2 regions of the Enterobacter cloacae complex sp. HYC003_NIDB genome follow, and region 2 is predicted to be linked to the other one. Evidence: predicted binding sites of a transcription regulator. Region 2 holds the regulator's gene; the other holds the start of a gene.

Region 1 (7,403 bases), 240 kb from region 2:
CCGGCACGTTTAGCTCGCGCCCAATGGCGGCCAGTTCGGCCTCTTCCACCGTTTTGGTGAAACCCTCAATGTGGTAATTGCTGGTATGCACTTTCATCAGCAGGGCGGTGTTTTCATTCACCGCCGCGCGATAATCTTTTGCATGGGTACGGTTAGTTGTGCCCACTTCATGCAGCGTGCAGCCCGCCTGGCGCATGACGTCCGGAATACGAAACGCCCCGCCGATCTCCACCAGCTCGCCGCGAGAGACGACAACCTCTTTTCCGCTCGCGGTGGCCGCCAGCATTAACAGCACCGCCGCCGCGTTGTTATTCACAATGCAGGCATCTTCCGCGCCGGTGATCTGGCAGAGAAGATCCGCCAGTGCGCGATCGCGATGCCCACGCCCGGCGCCGTCCAGATCGTACTCCAGCGTCACCGGCGAGCGCATGGCACGGGTGACGGCCTCTGTTGCCTCTTCTGCCTGCTGTGCCCGGCCCAGATTGGTGTGCAGAACCGTGCCCGTCAGGTTAATAACCGGGCGCAACGCGCTTTGCCCGTGCTTGCTCAGCCTGCGTTCAACTTCCTGCTCCCACGCCTCGCACCAGCCGGGTAGCGCGTTCTCAGCCTGAATATGGCGACGCGCATCGTCCTGAAGCTGGCGTAGCATGTCGACCGTTGCAGTATGGCCAAACTGCTCCAGCACCGCAGTGATGCGCGGGTCACGAAGCAGACGATCGGTAGCGGGGATCTGGCTGTAGAGGGAATGATGAGTAGTCATGAATGCGCCTGGCGAGTAAATATCTTCCCCCCTCCCGACGGGAGAGGGAGTTAACATGTGGGGGATTGTACCGCCTCCCGCCAGGAAGTGTTATAACCCGCATCAAGCCTTTGGCGGTTCAGTCCGGGCAAAACTTTCGCGCTGGAAGAGCGTCTCCGCCAGTTTGACCAGCAGCGGACGATCCACGCACCAGCCCGGCGAGACGCGGCGGAAATTGAGGTAGCCAATGGCGCAGGCGATGGCGATCGTCGCCAGATTCAGGCTATCGCTCTGAATTTTCCCGTCGCGGATCAGCTGTTCGCACATATCCAGGCTGCGGCTGATTTTTTCGCGCTGGCGTAGCAGCTCATTTTCTGACTGCTGGGCGGCGGGCCTTGCCTGCTCGCGTACGGACGTCAATGCCGCATCCATAATGCCATCCGCCAGGGCTTCAATTTGCTTCATCGCCAGCGCTGCTTTTGGATCCGCCGGCAGCATGGCTGGCGCAACGCCAAGCAGCTCGATGTACTCCGCAATGATCGGGGAATCAAACCAGTAGTCGCCCTCGTCCGTTACCAGCGCCGGGACTTTCCCCAGCGGGTTGTACTGCGCAACGCCGTTCTCTGCGTTGTAGGGCTGTTCATTCACGAATTCAAATTCAATCCCTTTCTCCAGCAGGAGAATCGAAATCTTACGCACGAAAGGACTGGTATAACTGCCGATGAGTTTCATTGCTTATCCTTAATGCCCATAAAGAGGTCAGTATGGATCAAGCCGTGGAAAAAGGCAGGTATGCGTATCGCATTCCTGCCCTCAAACGCTTAGTGGTCGAGGTAAAGATAGTGCATCCAGCTGGTCATACGCAGCAGCACTTTACGCATCACCGAGACGTGGGCAAAGTGGTCGGAATAGACGGCGACCTGGGCATAGATGCCGTCAGGCAGCGCATCAACATCCGCGTTCGGTTCCAGTTCGATAAGCGCCTGCACTCCGTCCGTTCCCGGCGCCACCGTCAGCGACTGTAACGCCCCCTGTGCCTGATAGGTTCCTCCCGGCACTACCGGCAGGATGCTGGTGAGTTTACCGGAAAACACCTGGCCCGGCAGCGCGTTGAACACCACTTCCGCTTCGTCGCCAGGCTTTAGACGCAGTAATGAGTTCTGGCGAAACTGAGCGATAATCTGGCGTTTCTGCTCAGGAATAAACACCATCACCGGACGCAGCGGCAGCGCGGCGGCGTAGGTTCCCGGGCGGATAAGGACCTGCGTGACGTAGCCGTTGCCTGGCGCGCGGACCACCGTCTGTTCCAGGTTATAGGTGGCCTCGGCCAGCTGCGCCCGAAGAGAAGCAATTTGCGACTGCTCGCCGTTGACCATACTGTCTAACTGACTCTGGATCTGAGTCTGTTCAGCAACCGAGCCTTTTACCAGCGCATCCTGCGCCAGATAGTTCTGCCGTGCGTTATCAATATCGCTTTCAGAGAACGGATTGACCTTCGCCCGGCTGCCTTTGACATAGCGCTGATAATCTTTATACAGCCGGTCACGTTCAGCAGAAACGCGGGTCGTGTTGGCCTGCGCTTCAGAGAGCTGGGCTTTCAGTACGTCAATATTGTGTGTGGCGGTGACCAGATCGGCTTTCAACCTGTCGACGCGCGCCTGATACTTACCCGGATCGAGTTTAAATAACATTTCGCCCTTTTTAATGAGCTGATTATTTTTATGGGTCACTTCACTGACCACACCGGTGACCTGTGGCGTAATTGGGATTGAAATAACCGCTTTTTGCGCCGTAAAGGTGTAGGGATGGTTATAGTTCATTAACAGGATTAGCCCCGCTACAATAAATATCCCGCCTAATGACGTGGTGGCAAGCGTCCACTGGTTTACCGGAATACGGAATATTTTGAAAATAGCCCAGGCAAAGGCCACATAGGTCAGAATAATCAACAGATCCATGACTATCGCTCCAGCGCGTTTTTATCGGCCACGGGCTGCACGGCGGCGAGCTTTTGCTCAAGCTCGGTGACGCGTCTCGCAAGCGCTTCAACATCAGAAGGTCGGTCTGACGGCTGCATGTGGTTTTGCATACCCCAGCCGCGATCTTCACGGTATAGCGTGGCCCAAATCCACAGGAAGGGCCAGATGGCATGGAGCGTAAACAGGCTGATCCAGCCTGCCGTATGGATAGCATCCGCATGGGGGTGATTACGCTTTTTCGCCATATTGTAAGGAATATCATGAATGGCAATGATCCCGTAGAACAGAACCAGGAACACGAAAATTAATACGCCCAGCGCGAAATAGTTGAGAAACATAGTCTCCTCGCTTACATAATATCAACTCATTAAATGAATAAATTGGCACGCAACCTGTTAATTAATTTATTTTTAAACAAACAGGCGGCGACTATTATTTCAGAGCCGGGGAGTATCCTTTTTTATAATAACTGCATGCAAGTTTATAAACGTGTCAAAATATAACCCGGATAATAATATATTCACTCTTACGATATGAGCGTAATCCAGGTTTTCGCTTTTCGCCATACAACATTATGACGCATTCGGCTTAGCTATTAATGTTGCTTTTTTACAGTGCGCCACGCTATTGCGAGCAGAAAATGGCTGCGCTCGCAGCGGGACGAATCGGAATAAAAATATTTTGTGAATCAAATCACAATTTGGAAACAAACGGCCAACTTAACATTGTGATATAAATCACAAAACACCGCCCATTTTGGCGTAACTTTGAGCGATGTATTTTTTTTACACACTCATTTTGTGATCATGATCACTTCATTAATATCCTCACCCCCTACATTCATGTGATTCAGATCACACAAAATTTCACTGTCTGGACAGTTGAACGATTCAGTGCCAGATTTCACAGCATCAGAACAGGGCCCGGCTACCTCTGCCGCCGCACATTAACGATAAACCTCGGGCCACAAGCCTAAGCGTAAACATAAGAAGGGGTGTTTTATGTCATCCGATTTCAAGATCAAAGTGCAAAGCTTTGGTCGTTTCCTCAGCAACATGGTGATGCCAAATATCGGCGCGTTTATCGCGTGGGGTATTATCACCGCATTATTTATTCCGACAGGGTGGTTGCCTAACGAAACGCTGGCAAAACTTGTTGGCCCAATGATTACCTATCTCCTGCCACTGCTCATCGGTTATACCGGTGGTCGTCTGGTGGGCGGTGACCGCGGTGGCGTCGTGGGTGCCATCACAACCATGGGGGTGATCGTCGGTGCGGATATGCCGATGTTCCTCGGTGCGATGATTGCCGGTCCTCTGGGCGGCTGGGCGATCAAGAAATTTGACGTCTGGGTTGATGGCAAGATCAAATCCGGCTTCGAAATGCTGGTGAACAACTTCTCTGCGGGCATCATCGGGATGATCCTCGCGATTCTGGCGTTCCTCGGCATTGGCCCGGCGGTTGAAGTGCTGTCCAAGCTGCTGGCGGCGGGCGTTAACTTCATGGTGGCGCACGACATGCTGCCGCTGGCGTCTATCTTTGTTGAACCAGCGAAAATCCTGTTCCTGAACAACGCCATCAACCACGGTATCTTCTCACCGCTGGGTATTCAGCAGTCACACGATCTCGGCAAGTCCATCTTCTTCCTGATTGAAGCGAACCCGGGTCCAGGTATGGGCGTTCTGCTGGCGTACATGTTCTTTGGTCGCGGTAGCGCGAAACAGTCTGCTGGCGGCGCGGCGATCATTCACTTCCTGGGCGGTATTCACGAAATTTACTTCCCGTATGTGCTGATGAACCCACGTCTGATCCTGGCCGTTATCCTTGGCGGTATGACCGGCGTGTTCACCCTGAGCGTACTGGGCGGTGGTCTGGTGTCTCCTGCTTCTCCAGGCTCTATCCTGGCGGTGCTGGCGATGACCCCGAAAGGCGCCTACTTCGCGAACATCGCGGCGATCTGTGCGGCCATGGCGGTCTCCTTCGTGGCCTCCGCTATCCTGCTGAAAACCAGCAAGGTGAAAGAAGACGACGATATCGAAGCGGCAACCCGTCGTATGCATGACATGAAAGCCGAATCCAAAGGCGCAACGCCGCTGGCGGCGGGAGATGTCTCTAACGACCTGAGCCACGTGCGTAAAATCATCGTGGCTTGTGATGCCGGTATGGGCTCCAGCGCAATGGGTGCGGGCGTACTGCGGAAGAAAGTGCAGGATGCGGGTCTGACCAACATCTCCGTCACCAACAGCGCGATTAACAGCCTGCCGCCGGACGTTGACCTGGTGATCACGCACCGCGATCTGACCGAACGCGCTATGCGTCAGGTACCGCAGGCGCAGCACATTTCCCTGACCAACTTCCTCGACAGCGGCCTGTACGCCAGCCTGACCGAACGCCTGGTGGCGGCGCAGCGCCATGAAGATAACGAAGTGAAAGTGCGTACCAGCCTGCAAGACAGCTTCGACGAGAGCAACGCGCATCTGTTCAAACTGGGCGCTGAAAACATCTTCCTTGGCCGCACGGCGACCAATAAAGAAGAGGCCATTCGCTTCGCCGGTGAGCAGCTGGTGAAAGGCGGCTACGTTCAGCCTGAGTACGTTGAGGCGATGCTGGAACGCGAAAAGCTGACCCCAACCTACCTGGGTGAATCCATCGCGGTTCCGCACGGTACGGTGGAAGCCAAAGACCGCGTGCTGAAAACCGGCGTGGTGTTCTGTCAGTATCCTGATGGCGTGCGCTTCGGTGAAGAAGAGGACGACATCGCCCGTCTGGTGATTGGTATCGCCGCTCGCAACAACGAGCATATCCAGGTGATTACCAGCCTGACCAATGCGCTGGATGACGAAACGGTTATTGAGCGTCTGGCCAACACCACCAGCGTTGAAGAAGTTCTGGCCCTGCTGAACAAGTAACAGCGCCTCTTCCCTCTCCCCCCGGGGAGAGGGCTAGGGTGAGGGGAAAACGTTCCTCACCCCAGCCCTCTCGGGTAAAAACATTGATGAAGGTTAACACTATGAAAGCATTACATTTTGGCGCAGGTAATATTGGTCGTGGCTTTATCGGTAAACTGCTGGCAGACGCGGGCATTACCCTGACATTCGCCGATGTGAATCAGGTGGTTCTGGATGCCCTGAATGCCCGTCATAGCTATCAGGTTCACGTGGTGGGTGAAAACGAACAGGTTGAAACGGTCTCTGGCGTCAACGCGGTAAGCAGCATTGGCGACGACGTGATTGACCTCATCGCGAGCGTTGATCTGGTCACCACCGCCGTGGGTCCGGTGGTGCTTGAGCGTATCGCCCCGGCGGTCGCGAAAGGCCTGGCGAAGCGTAAAGCACAGGGCGTTGAAACGCCGCTGAACATCATCGCCTGTGAAAACATGGTGCGCGGCACCACGCAGCTGAAAGGCCACGTTCTTGCGGCCGTCGCAGACGAAGATAAAGCCTGGGTTGAAGCGCACGTAGGTTTTGTGGATTCCGCCGTGGATCGCATCGTTCCACCTTCAGCATCCGCCACCAACGATCCGCTGGAAGTGACCGTGGAAACCTTCAGCGAGTGGATCGTTGATAAAACCCAGTTTAAGGGCGCGCTGCCGACCATTCCGGGAATGGAATTAACCGATAACCTGATGGCATTTGTCGAACGTAAACTCTTCACGCTGAACACCGGGCATGCTATAACCGCGTACCTCGGAAAATTGGCCGGTCATCAGACGATTCGTGACGCGATCCTCGATGAGAACATCCGTGCGGTGGTCAAAGGGGCAATGGAAGAGAGCGGCGCGGTGCTGATCAAACGCTACGGTTTTGATGCTGATAAACACGCGGCATACATCCAGAAAATCCTCGGTCGTTTTGAAAACCCGTATCTGAAAGATGACGTTGAGCGCGTGGGTCGTCAGCCGCTGCGTAAACTGAGCGCGGGCGACCGCCTGATTAAACCGCTGCTGGGCACGCTGGAATACGGCCTGCCGCACGCAAACCTGGTGAAGGGCATCGCTGCCGCCATGCACTACCGCAGCGAGCAGGACCCGCAGGCGATTGAGCTGGCTCAGCTGATTGATGACAAAGGCGCGCAGGCTGCGCTGGCGCAGATCTCCGGTCTGGATGCCAACAGTGACGTAGTTGCGGAGGCGGTCAGCGCATACAACGCAACCAAATGATGCAGAGTCCGGCGCAGGTTAGCCTGCGCCCGAATAACAGATTGTCAGATATGCAGGCAATAATGGAACAAACCCAGGCCTTTGAAAATCGTGTGCTTGAGCGTCTGAATGCTGGCAAAACCGTACGAAGTTTCCTGATTGCCGCCGTCGAGCTGTTAACCGAGGCGGTGAACATTCTGGTGCTTCAGGTGTTTCGCAAAGACGACTACGCGGTAAAGTATGCTGTAGAACCGTTACTGGACGGAGACGGACCGCTGGGCGATTTATCGGTACGGCTGAAGCTGATTTACGGTCTTGGCGTGCTGAACCGCCAGGAGTATGAAGACGCCGAGCTGTTAATGGCGCTGCGCGAAGAGCTCAATCATGACGGTAATGAGTACACCTTTACCGATGATGAGATACTGGGGCCCTTCGGCGAACTGCACTGCGTATCCGCGCTCCCTCCCGCACCTCAGTTTGATAACAGCGACCCTGAGCTGTACGCGATGCAAAAGCTGCGTTATCAACAGGTTGTGCGCTCCACCAT
Region 2 (7,403 bases):
ACGCTGGAACTGGGGCCTTCCGCACCGGGTTTACCCCATCTGTGTCTTATTCACCGCCATTTATTCCGCAACGAAATGAAAGGCGCGGGCGAGCTGCGCACCGCCGATATTTCTAAGGGCGACATTCCTTTTTGCCATTTCGAGTACATCGAGAAAGTGGGTAATGAGCTGATGGCTTCGCTGGAAAGTGATAAATATCTGGTGGGCCTTCAGAAAGAAGAGCTTACAGACAGAATCAGTCATTACTACTGTGAAATCAACATGCTACATCCGTTTATGAGCGGTAATGGCGTGGCCCAGCGGATCTTCTTTGAACAACTGGCTATTCATGCGGGCTATGTGCTGAACTGGCAGGGGATCGACCCGAACGACTGGGCAGCCGCCAATCAGAGCGGGGCAATGGGGGATTTGACAGCCCTGAACGCCATCTTTGCCAAAGTTGTGAGCGAAGCGCGGGAATCTGCGTAAAATAGGGCGGCCATTTTTTCAGGAGCCGCCATGATTCTGCTGATTGATAACTACGATTCCTTTACCTGGAACCTTTACCAGTATTTTTGTGAGCTGGGGGCAGAGGTGGTTGTCCGCCGTAACGATGAGATCGCGCTGGCTGACATTGACGCGCTGGCACCCCAGAAAATCGTGATTTCGCCGGGGCCGTGTACCCCTTCGGAGTCCGGTATCTCGCTGGAGGCGATCCGCCATTATGCGGGCAAACTGCCGATTCTGGGCGTCTGCCTGGGTCATCAGGCCATTGCGCAGGTCTTTGGCGCCTCCATTGTCCGTGCCGCGAAAGTCATGCACGGCAAAACCTCTCCGGTCACGCACACCGGTACCGGCGTATTTCTGGGGCTAAACAATCCGTTAACCGTGACGCGCTACCATTCTCTGATCATTGATCCGCCGACCCTGCCGGCCTGCTTTGAGGTCACCGCCTGGAGCGAGACGCAGGAGATCATGGGCATTCGTCACCGTGAGTACGATCTGGAAGGCGTGCAGTTCCACCCGGAAAGCATTCTCAGCGAACAGGGGCACGCGCTGCTGGCCAATTTCCTTAATCGCTGAATATCTGTTGCCTTGTTGTGATTTTTTATGCATATTTTGTGATTATATTTTCACAATCAATGTGACATAAAAATGGATGGTCATGACATGGCAACTGAACAACCAGCAATTACCCGCGCGACATTCGATGAAGTGATCCTGCCGATTTATGCACCGGCTGAGTTTATCCCGGTGAAAGGGAGAGGCAGCCGCGTCTGGGATCAGCAGGGCAACGAGTATGTTGATTTCGCAGGCGGTATTGCGGTGACGGCGCTGGGCCATTGCCATCCTGCGCTGGTGGACGCGCTGAAAACGCAGGGCGAAACGCTGTGGCACACGAGCAACGTGTTCACCAACGAACCGGCGCTGCGTCTGGGGCGTAAGATCATCGATGCCACCTTCGCCGAACGCGTGCTGTTTATGAACTCCGGCACCGAAGCCAACGAAACCGCCTTTAAGCTGGCGCGCTACTACGCAACCACGCGTCATAGCCCGTACAAAACCAAAATCATCGCCTTCCATAACGCCTTCCACGGACGCTCCTTCTTTACCGTTTCCGTTGGCGGCCAGCCGAAGTATTCCGACGGCTTTGGTCCGAAACCTGCGGATATCATCCACGTGCCGTTTAACGATCTCCACGCCGTTAAAGCGGTGATGGACGATCACACCTGTGCCGTGGTGGTCGAGCCCATTCAGGGGGAAGGCGGCGTCACGGCGGCCACCCCGGAATTTCTGCAAGGGCTGCGCGAGCTGTGCGACGAGCACCAGGCGCTGCTGGTGTTTGATGAAGTGCAGTGTGGGATGGGGCGTACCGGAGACCTGTTTGCTTATATGCACTACGGCGTAACGCCGGATATTCTGACCAGCGCGAAAGCGCTCGGCGGCGGTTTCCCGGTCAGTGCGGTGCTCACCACCCAGGATATCGCTTCCGCATTTCATGTGGGCTCACACGGCTCCACCTACGGCGGTAATCCGCTGGCGTGCGCCGTGGCGGGTGCGGCGTTCGACATCATTAATACGCCGGACGTCCTGAATGGCGTGAATGCGAAACGCGACCTGTTTGTGAAACATCTCCAGCAGATTGACCAACAGTTTGATGTCTTCAGCGACATCCGCGGGATGGGGCTGCTGATCGGCGCCGAACTGAAGCCGCAGTACAAAGGCCGCGCGCGCGATTTCCTGCACGCCGCCGCGCACGAAGGCGTCATGGTGCTCAACGCCGGGCCGGACGTGATGCGCTTTGCGCCATCGCTGGTGGTGGAAGACAAAGACATCGAAGACGGATTAACCCGTTTTGCCGCGGCGGTCGCGAAGATCGTCAGCGGCTAATACGCGGTTCGTTTTAACCGGCGCGTTAACCAAATCCCGTGATGCGGGCGCTGACGCCATGCCACCGACGAAATGGTGTGCATGGTGTTCAGGTGCCCGAGAACGCGCTGTAAATGCTGCTCAAGGGTGCTCATCGGCCCGTGGGTCAGCGTCTCCGGCGCTTCCAGAATGTTCGAATCCCCTGACTCGCCCGGCGCGTCATACTCCAGACGCTGCTGACAGCGCTGCAACGCAATTTCACACGACTGCAAATAGCGCTGCGCCAGATCCGTCGTCAGCATCGTGTGCTCCCGCGCCAGCGTCGTCATGGCATTGATGTGCTCGACGATAAACTGGCTGTGCGTGACCCACAGCTTCATGTCAGCCAGATAGTGCGCGTTAAAGCCCGGCTCCTGCATGGCCTGGTTAAGGGAGTTGAACAGGGCGTTATGCGCCTGGTTGACCTTCATGCGCTCGTAGGCCAGCGGAGAGGGCTGCGGGTCATCGCTCAGAATAAGACGAATGGCCTGCTGGTCAGCTTCGAGCGCGTCGTGGGCGTTCTGCCTGAGCAGCCCGCTTTGCCACTGCGGCCACAGCCAGACCATGCCGCCAAAGGCGATCAGGCAGCCAATTAGCGTATCGACCAGCCGGGCAATAATAAACTGTTCCCCGTTAAGCGTGAGCAGTTGCAGGGTATACACCGCCGTCACCGTAAAGCCCACCATCGCCCAGCCGTAGTTTTTGCGGATGATCAGGTAGCTCACCAGCGTGATTGCCAGCATACCGGCCAGGGTATAGCCTTCCGGCACGTGGAAGTGCAGCGTCACGCCCGCGATAATCAGCCCCGCCATCGTACCGCCCGCCCGATGCAGAATGCGCACCCGCGTGGCGCCATAGCCGTTCTGGGTGACAAACAGCACGGTCATTAAGATCCAGTAGGGTTTCGGCAGGTGCAGGGCCATTCCCATCAGGCTGGCGATGCTCAGCATCACACTGATCCGCGCGGCATTGCGCAGGGCGGAAGATTTCAGTGATAGATAGCTTTTGAGCGCGGGCAGCAGCGGCAGCCGTTTTTGCTTATCGGCCATCAGGTCCCGGGCATAAAGCGGGCGCTGGGTGCGTAACACCCGGGCGATGCGGCTGAAATGCCAGGCAGCAAATTGCCCGACCGGGTTATCCGCGTGCTGACGCGCAATCTTTTCCAGCGCGCCGAGCTGTTTGTCCATGTTAAAGCGCGTCGGGTAGCGGTGATAGAGGATATCGTCAGCCAGCACCCGCAGGCGGGCCGCGACGGTCTGCGCGTTCCAGCGGATCACCGCTTCCGCATGGCTGCGCTCCACCAGCTTTTGCACCTCTTCCGGATTATGAAGGCTGACGGAGATATGCTCCTGCAAATCCAGCCCGACCTGGAAGGTTCGCAGCAGCCGCTTGTATTCATGATTTTTGTTGGCGGCAAGCATGTGCAACTGCTGATAGCACTGGCTGATCAGATCCACCACTTTTTGCTGGCGCGCCAGCAGCGGCGGCAGGGATTTTTCCGGGTCGGTATGTTGAGTGAGCAGGGTGTATTTTGCTTCGCAGTATTCAGCAAGCTGCACGTAGAGCAGGCTCAGGGATTCGCGCAGCGGCTGTTCCCGCCACAGCCAGAACCAGAACCAGTTAAACAGCCCGTACCACAGCGTGCCGAGGGCGTAGATCAGCAATGGCTCCCACACCGGCATATTGCCCGCAAGGCTTAAGGTGAAGATGGCGGCAATCAGCGACGCGGGAAGCAGCCGGGCGTGCAGCGAGCTGATTTCGGCGGTGACGCCGAGCGTCATCGCCAGCACGGTCAGGATCAACGGCAGAGGAATGTCGCGGGCCAGTAAGAGTTGTACGGCAAGGCTACAGCCGGCAAACAGGCTGCCGCCAATAATCAGACGTTTAAAAAAGCGTTTATGCGGTGTATCCAGACCGGCAATGTTGCAGCAGGCGGGCACGAGGGAAAACAGCAGGCCTTGCTGAAGATGTCCGAGGATCAGGCCCACGGCCACGGGAAGACACAACACCAGCGTTTGTCGTAGTGCGTAGTTAACTTCCGGGTGATAGATCAGCCTGCGCCACATGAGGAGTAGAGACAAAAACGGCGTGCCACCCTGCGGCGGCACGCCGTTTGACCGAAATTAACGGGTTCCGTAGACCACGATAGTTTTACCGTGGGCAGAGATCAGGTTCTGGTCTTCCAGCATCTTCAGGATACGGCCCACTGTTTCACGGGAGCAGCCGACGATCTGACCGATTTCCTGACGGGTAATTTTAATTTGCATACCGTCAGGGTGGGTCATGGCGTCTGGCTGTTTCGCCAGGTTCAACAGCGTCTGCGCGATACGACCGGTCACGTCCAGGAAGGCGAGGTTACCCACCTTCTCAGAGGTCACTTGCAGACGGCGTGCCATCTGGGAAGAAAGACGCATCAGGATGTCAGGGTTGACCTGAATCAGCTGACGGAATTTCTTGTAAGAAATTTCAGCCACTTCACATGCTGTTTTTGCACGAACCCAGGCGCTACGTTCCTGGCCTTCTTCAAACAGGCCCAGTTCACCGATAAAATCGCCCTGGTTCAGATAAGAAAGGATCATCTCTTTCCCTTCTTCATCTTTGATCAGCACGGCCACCGAGCCTTTAACGATGTAATACAACGTTTCCGCTTTTTCACCCTGGTGAATCAGCGTGCTCTTTGATGGGTACTTATGAATGTGGCAATGAGACAAGAACCATTCGAGAGTCGGGTCTGTTTGCGGTTTGCCAAGCACCATGCGCTGTTATCCTCTGTTATAAGCTGTCACCAGAGTCATAAGATGCATCCGGACTCTGGGGTTGCAATCGAATTCTTACCCATACCTGGGAAGTCGGCTGTCGTAACGTTTCGCAGCCAGTAAAGTTTGATGTCCTCTGCATACATGTGTAACGTCAATGTATTACTGTAGCATCCAGAGTGTTTTAGCATAGCTTTCGCCGCGTGTCTCCTGGTGTCTCGCTTCAGCATGACGCAGGTCGCCTTCCGTTGCGAGAAATGTAACGTACACGTAATCTGTCATAAAAAATGCAACGTTGGAGTGAGTGAATATGCAAGCGCGTGTGAAATGGGTTGAAGGGTTAACGTTCCTGGGCGAGTCTGCTTCCGGGCACCAGGTTTTGATGGATGGCAACTCCGGCGATAAAGCGCCAAGCCCGATGGAAATGGTGCTGATGGCGGCGGGCGGATGCAGCGCGATCGACGTGGTGTCGATCCTGCAAAAAGGCCGTCATGACGTGACCGATTGTGAAGTGAAGCTGACGTCAGAACGTCGCGAAGAGGCGCCACGCCTGTTTACGCATATTAATCTGCACTTTATCGTCACCGGCAAAGAACTGAAGGATGCGGCGGTCTCGCGTGCGGTTGACCTGTCTGCGGAGAAATACTGCTCTGTGGCGCTAATGCTGGAGAAAGCGGTAAAAATCACCCATTCTTATGAAGTGATCGCGGCTTAATTTTTTGGCGGGTGGCGCTTCGCTGACCCGCCCTACAAAAGCACGCCCGTAGGCCCGGTAAGCGCAGCGCCACCGGGCAAAACAATTCACGCGATCTGCTTTCCTTCCATCAGCCGCTGCACCAGCGGTGTCATGATCAGCTCCATTGCCAGCCCCATTTTTCCGCCCGGTACCACTAACGTATTCATGTGCGAAATAAACGAACCCTGTAGCATCGCCAGCAGCCAGGGGTAATCAATGCCTTCCAGGTTGCGGAAGTGGATCACCACAAAGCTCTCGTCCAGGGAAGGGATGCTTTTTGCAGCGAACGGGTTGGAGGTGTCCACGGTGGGGACGCGCTGGAAGTTAATGTGGGTTCGGGAGAACTGCGGCGTCAGGAAGTTGATGTAATCTTCCATGGAGCGCACCACCGAGTCCATGACCGCCTCTCGCGAATGGCCGCGCTCGCTCATGTCACGCGTCAGCTTCTGGATCCACTCAAGGTTAACAATCGGCACCACCCCCACCAGCAAATCCACGTGGCGCGCCACATCGTGCTGAGGCGTCACCACGCCGCCGTGCAATCCTTCGTAAAACAGCACGTCAGTCGGTTCCGGCAGCGGCTGCCAGGGCGTGAACGTGCCGGGGACCTGGTTCCAGGGCACGGCTTCATCGTAGGTGTGGAGATACTTGCGGGACTGCCCGGTACCGCTTTGCCCGTATTCACGGAAGGTTTGCTCCAGCAGGCCGAAGTCATTCGCCTCCGGGCCGAAGTAGCTGATGTGTTTACCCAGATCGCGCGCCTTGCGGATGGCCATATCCATCTCCGGGCGCGTGTAGCGGTGAAAGCTGTCGCCTTCTACCTCTGCCGCCCGTAAGTTAAGCTGGGCGAAGATCTTGCGGAAGGCGAGGCTGGTGGTAGTGGTTCCCGCCCCACTCGAACCCGTAATGGCAATAACCGGATGTCTGGCAGACATAGCAACTCCCTGACTGGAAAAGTGTAAAGATCAGCCGTGAAACGCGTTGTGTGGCATGATATTGACCGTCTCATGCAGTTCGGACCATACCAGCACCACGTCGCCGCTTTTAAGCTGGCGCTTAACATCGTTGACCTTTTGTTCAAGCGAACGTTCATGTTCACCATAATCGGTGCCTTCGCGCAAGACAAAGCTTTCAATCAGATTATCGAGCGTGTCGGGAGAGAGATCCTGCCAGGGAATAATCATTATTTACCGTCCAGATAAGCCGTTAACCAGTCGGGAATACGCGTCTCAAGCCACATTTTTGGCCGACGCAGCGTGCCGCCGACAAAGCCGACGTGTCCGCCGAATTGGGTGAGCTGATACTCCACGTTGGCCGGCAGATGATCGGGCGCCGGAATCGAGTGGTGATCCATAAACGGATCATCTTTGGCGTGGATAATCAGCGTAGGTTTCGTGATTTGGTTCAGTAAAGGCATGGCGCTGCACTGACGGTAATAGTCAATCGCATCGGCAAAGCCGTGAATTTTCGAGGTGATCAAATCATCAAACTCGCGCAGGCGCTTCACGCGTTTGAGCTGTTGC

Evidence for each region. The regulator CRP, encoded in region 2, controls carbon source genes, mostly activating them, when cyclic AMP is high. The targets are predictions, from matches to a motif close to ATGTGANNNNNNTCACAT.
Region 1: O1722_RS00770 (PTS mannitol transporter subunit IICBA) is a predicted target of CRP. The motif match lies at 3,561-3,578, and genes of this name have one in related genera.

What each region holds. Positions count from the first base shown of each region.
Region 1 covers NZ_CP114220.1:166,210-173,612, reverse strand. Annotated here, with positions in the region: gene selA (L-seryl-tRNA(Sec) selenium transferase) at 1-760, opposite strand, end outside; gene O1722_RS00785 (glutathione S-transferase) at 863-1,471, opposite strand; gene O1722_RS00780 (HlyD family secretion protein) at 1,561-2,697, opposite strand; gene O1722_RS00775 (DUF3302 domain-containing protein) at 2,700-3,056, opposite strand; gene O1722_RS00770 (PTS mannitol transporter subunit IICBA) at 3,720-5,627, shown strand; gene mtlD (mannitol-1-phosphate 5-dehydrogenase) at 5,729-6,877, shown strand; gene mtlR (mannitol operon repressor MtlR) at 6,874-7,403, shown strand, end outside.
Region 2 covers NZ_CP114220.1:401,414-408,816, forward strand. Annotated here, with positions in the region: gene O1722_RS01795 (putative adenosine monophosphate-protein transferase Fic) at 1-468, shown strand, start outside; gene pabA (aminodeoxychorismate synthase component 2) at 499-1,062, shown strand; gene argD (bifunctional acetylornithine/succinyldiaminopimelate transaminase) at 1,150-2,370, shown strand; gene O1722_RS01810 (YccS/YhfK family putative transporter) at 2,367-4,454, opposite strand; gene crp (cAMP-activated global transcriptional regulator CRP) at 4,512-5,144, opposite strand; gene O1722_RS01820 (OsmC family protein) at 5,455-5,859, shown strand; gene O1722_RS01825 (phosphoribulokinase) at 5,946-6,815, opposite strand; gene O1722_RS01830 (YheU family protein) at 6,846-7,064, opposite strand; gene O1722_RS01835 (hydrolase) at 7,064-7,403, opposite strand, start outside.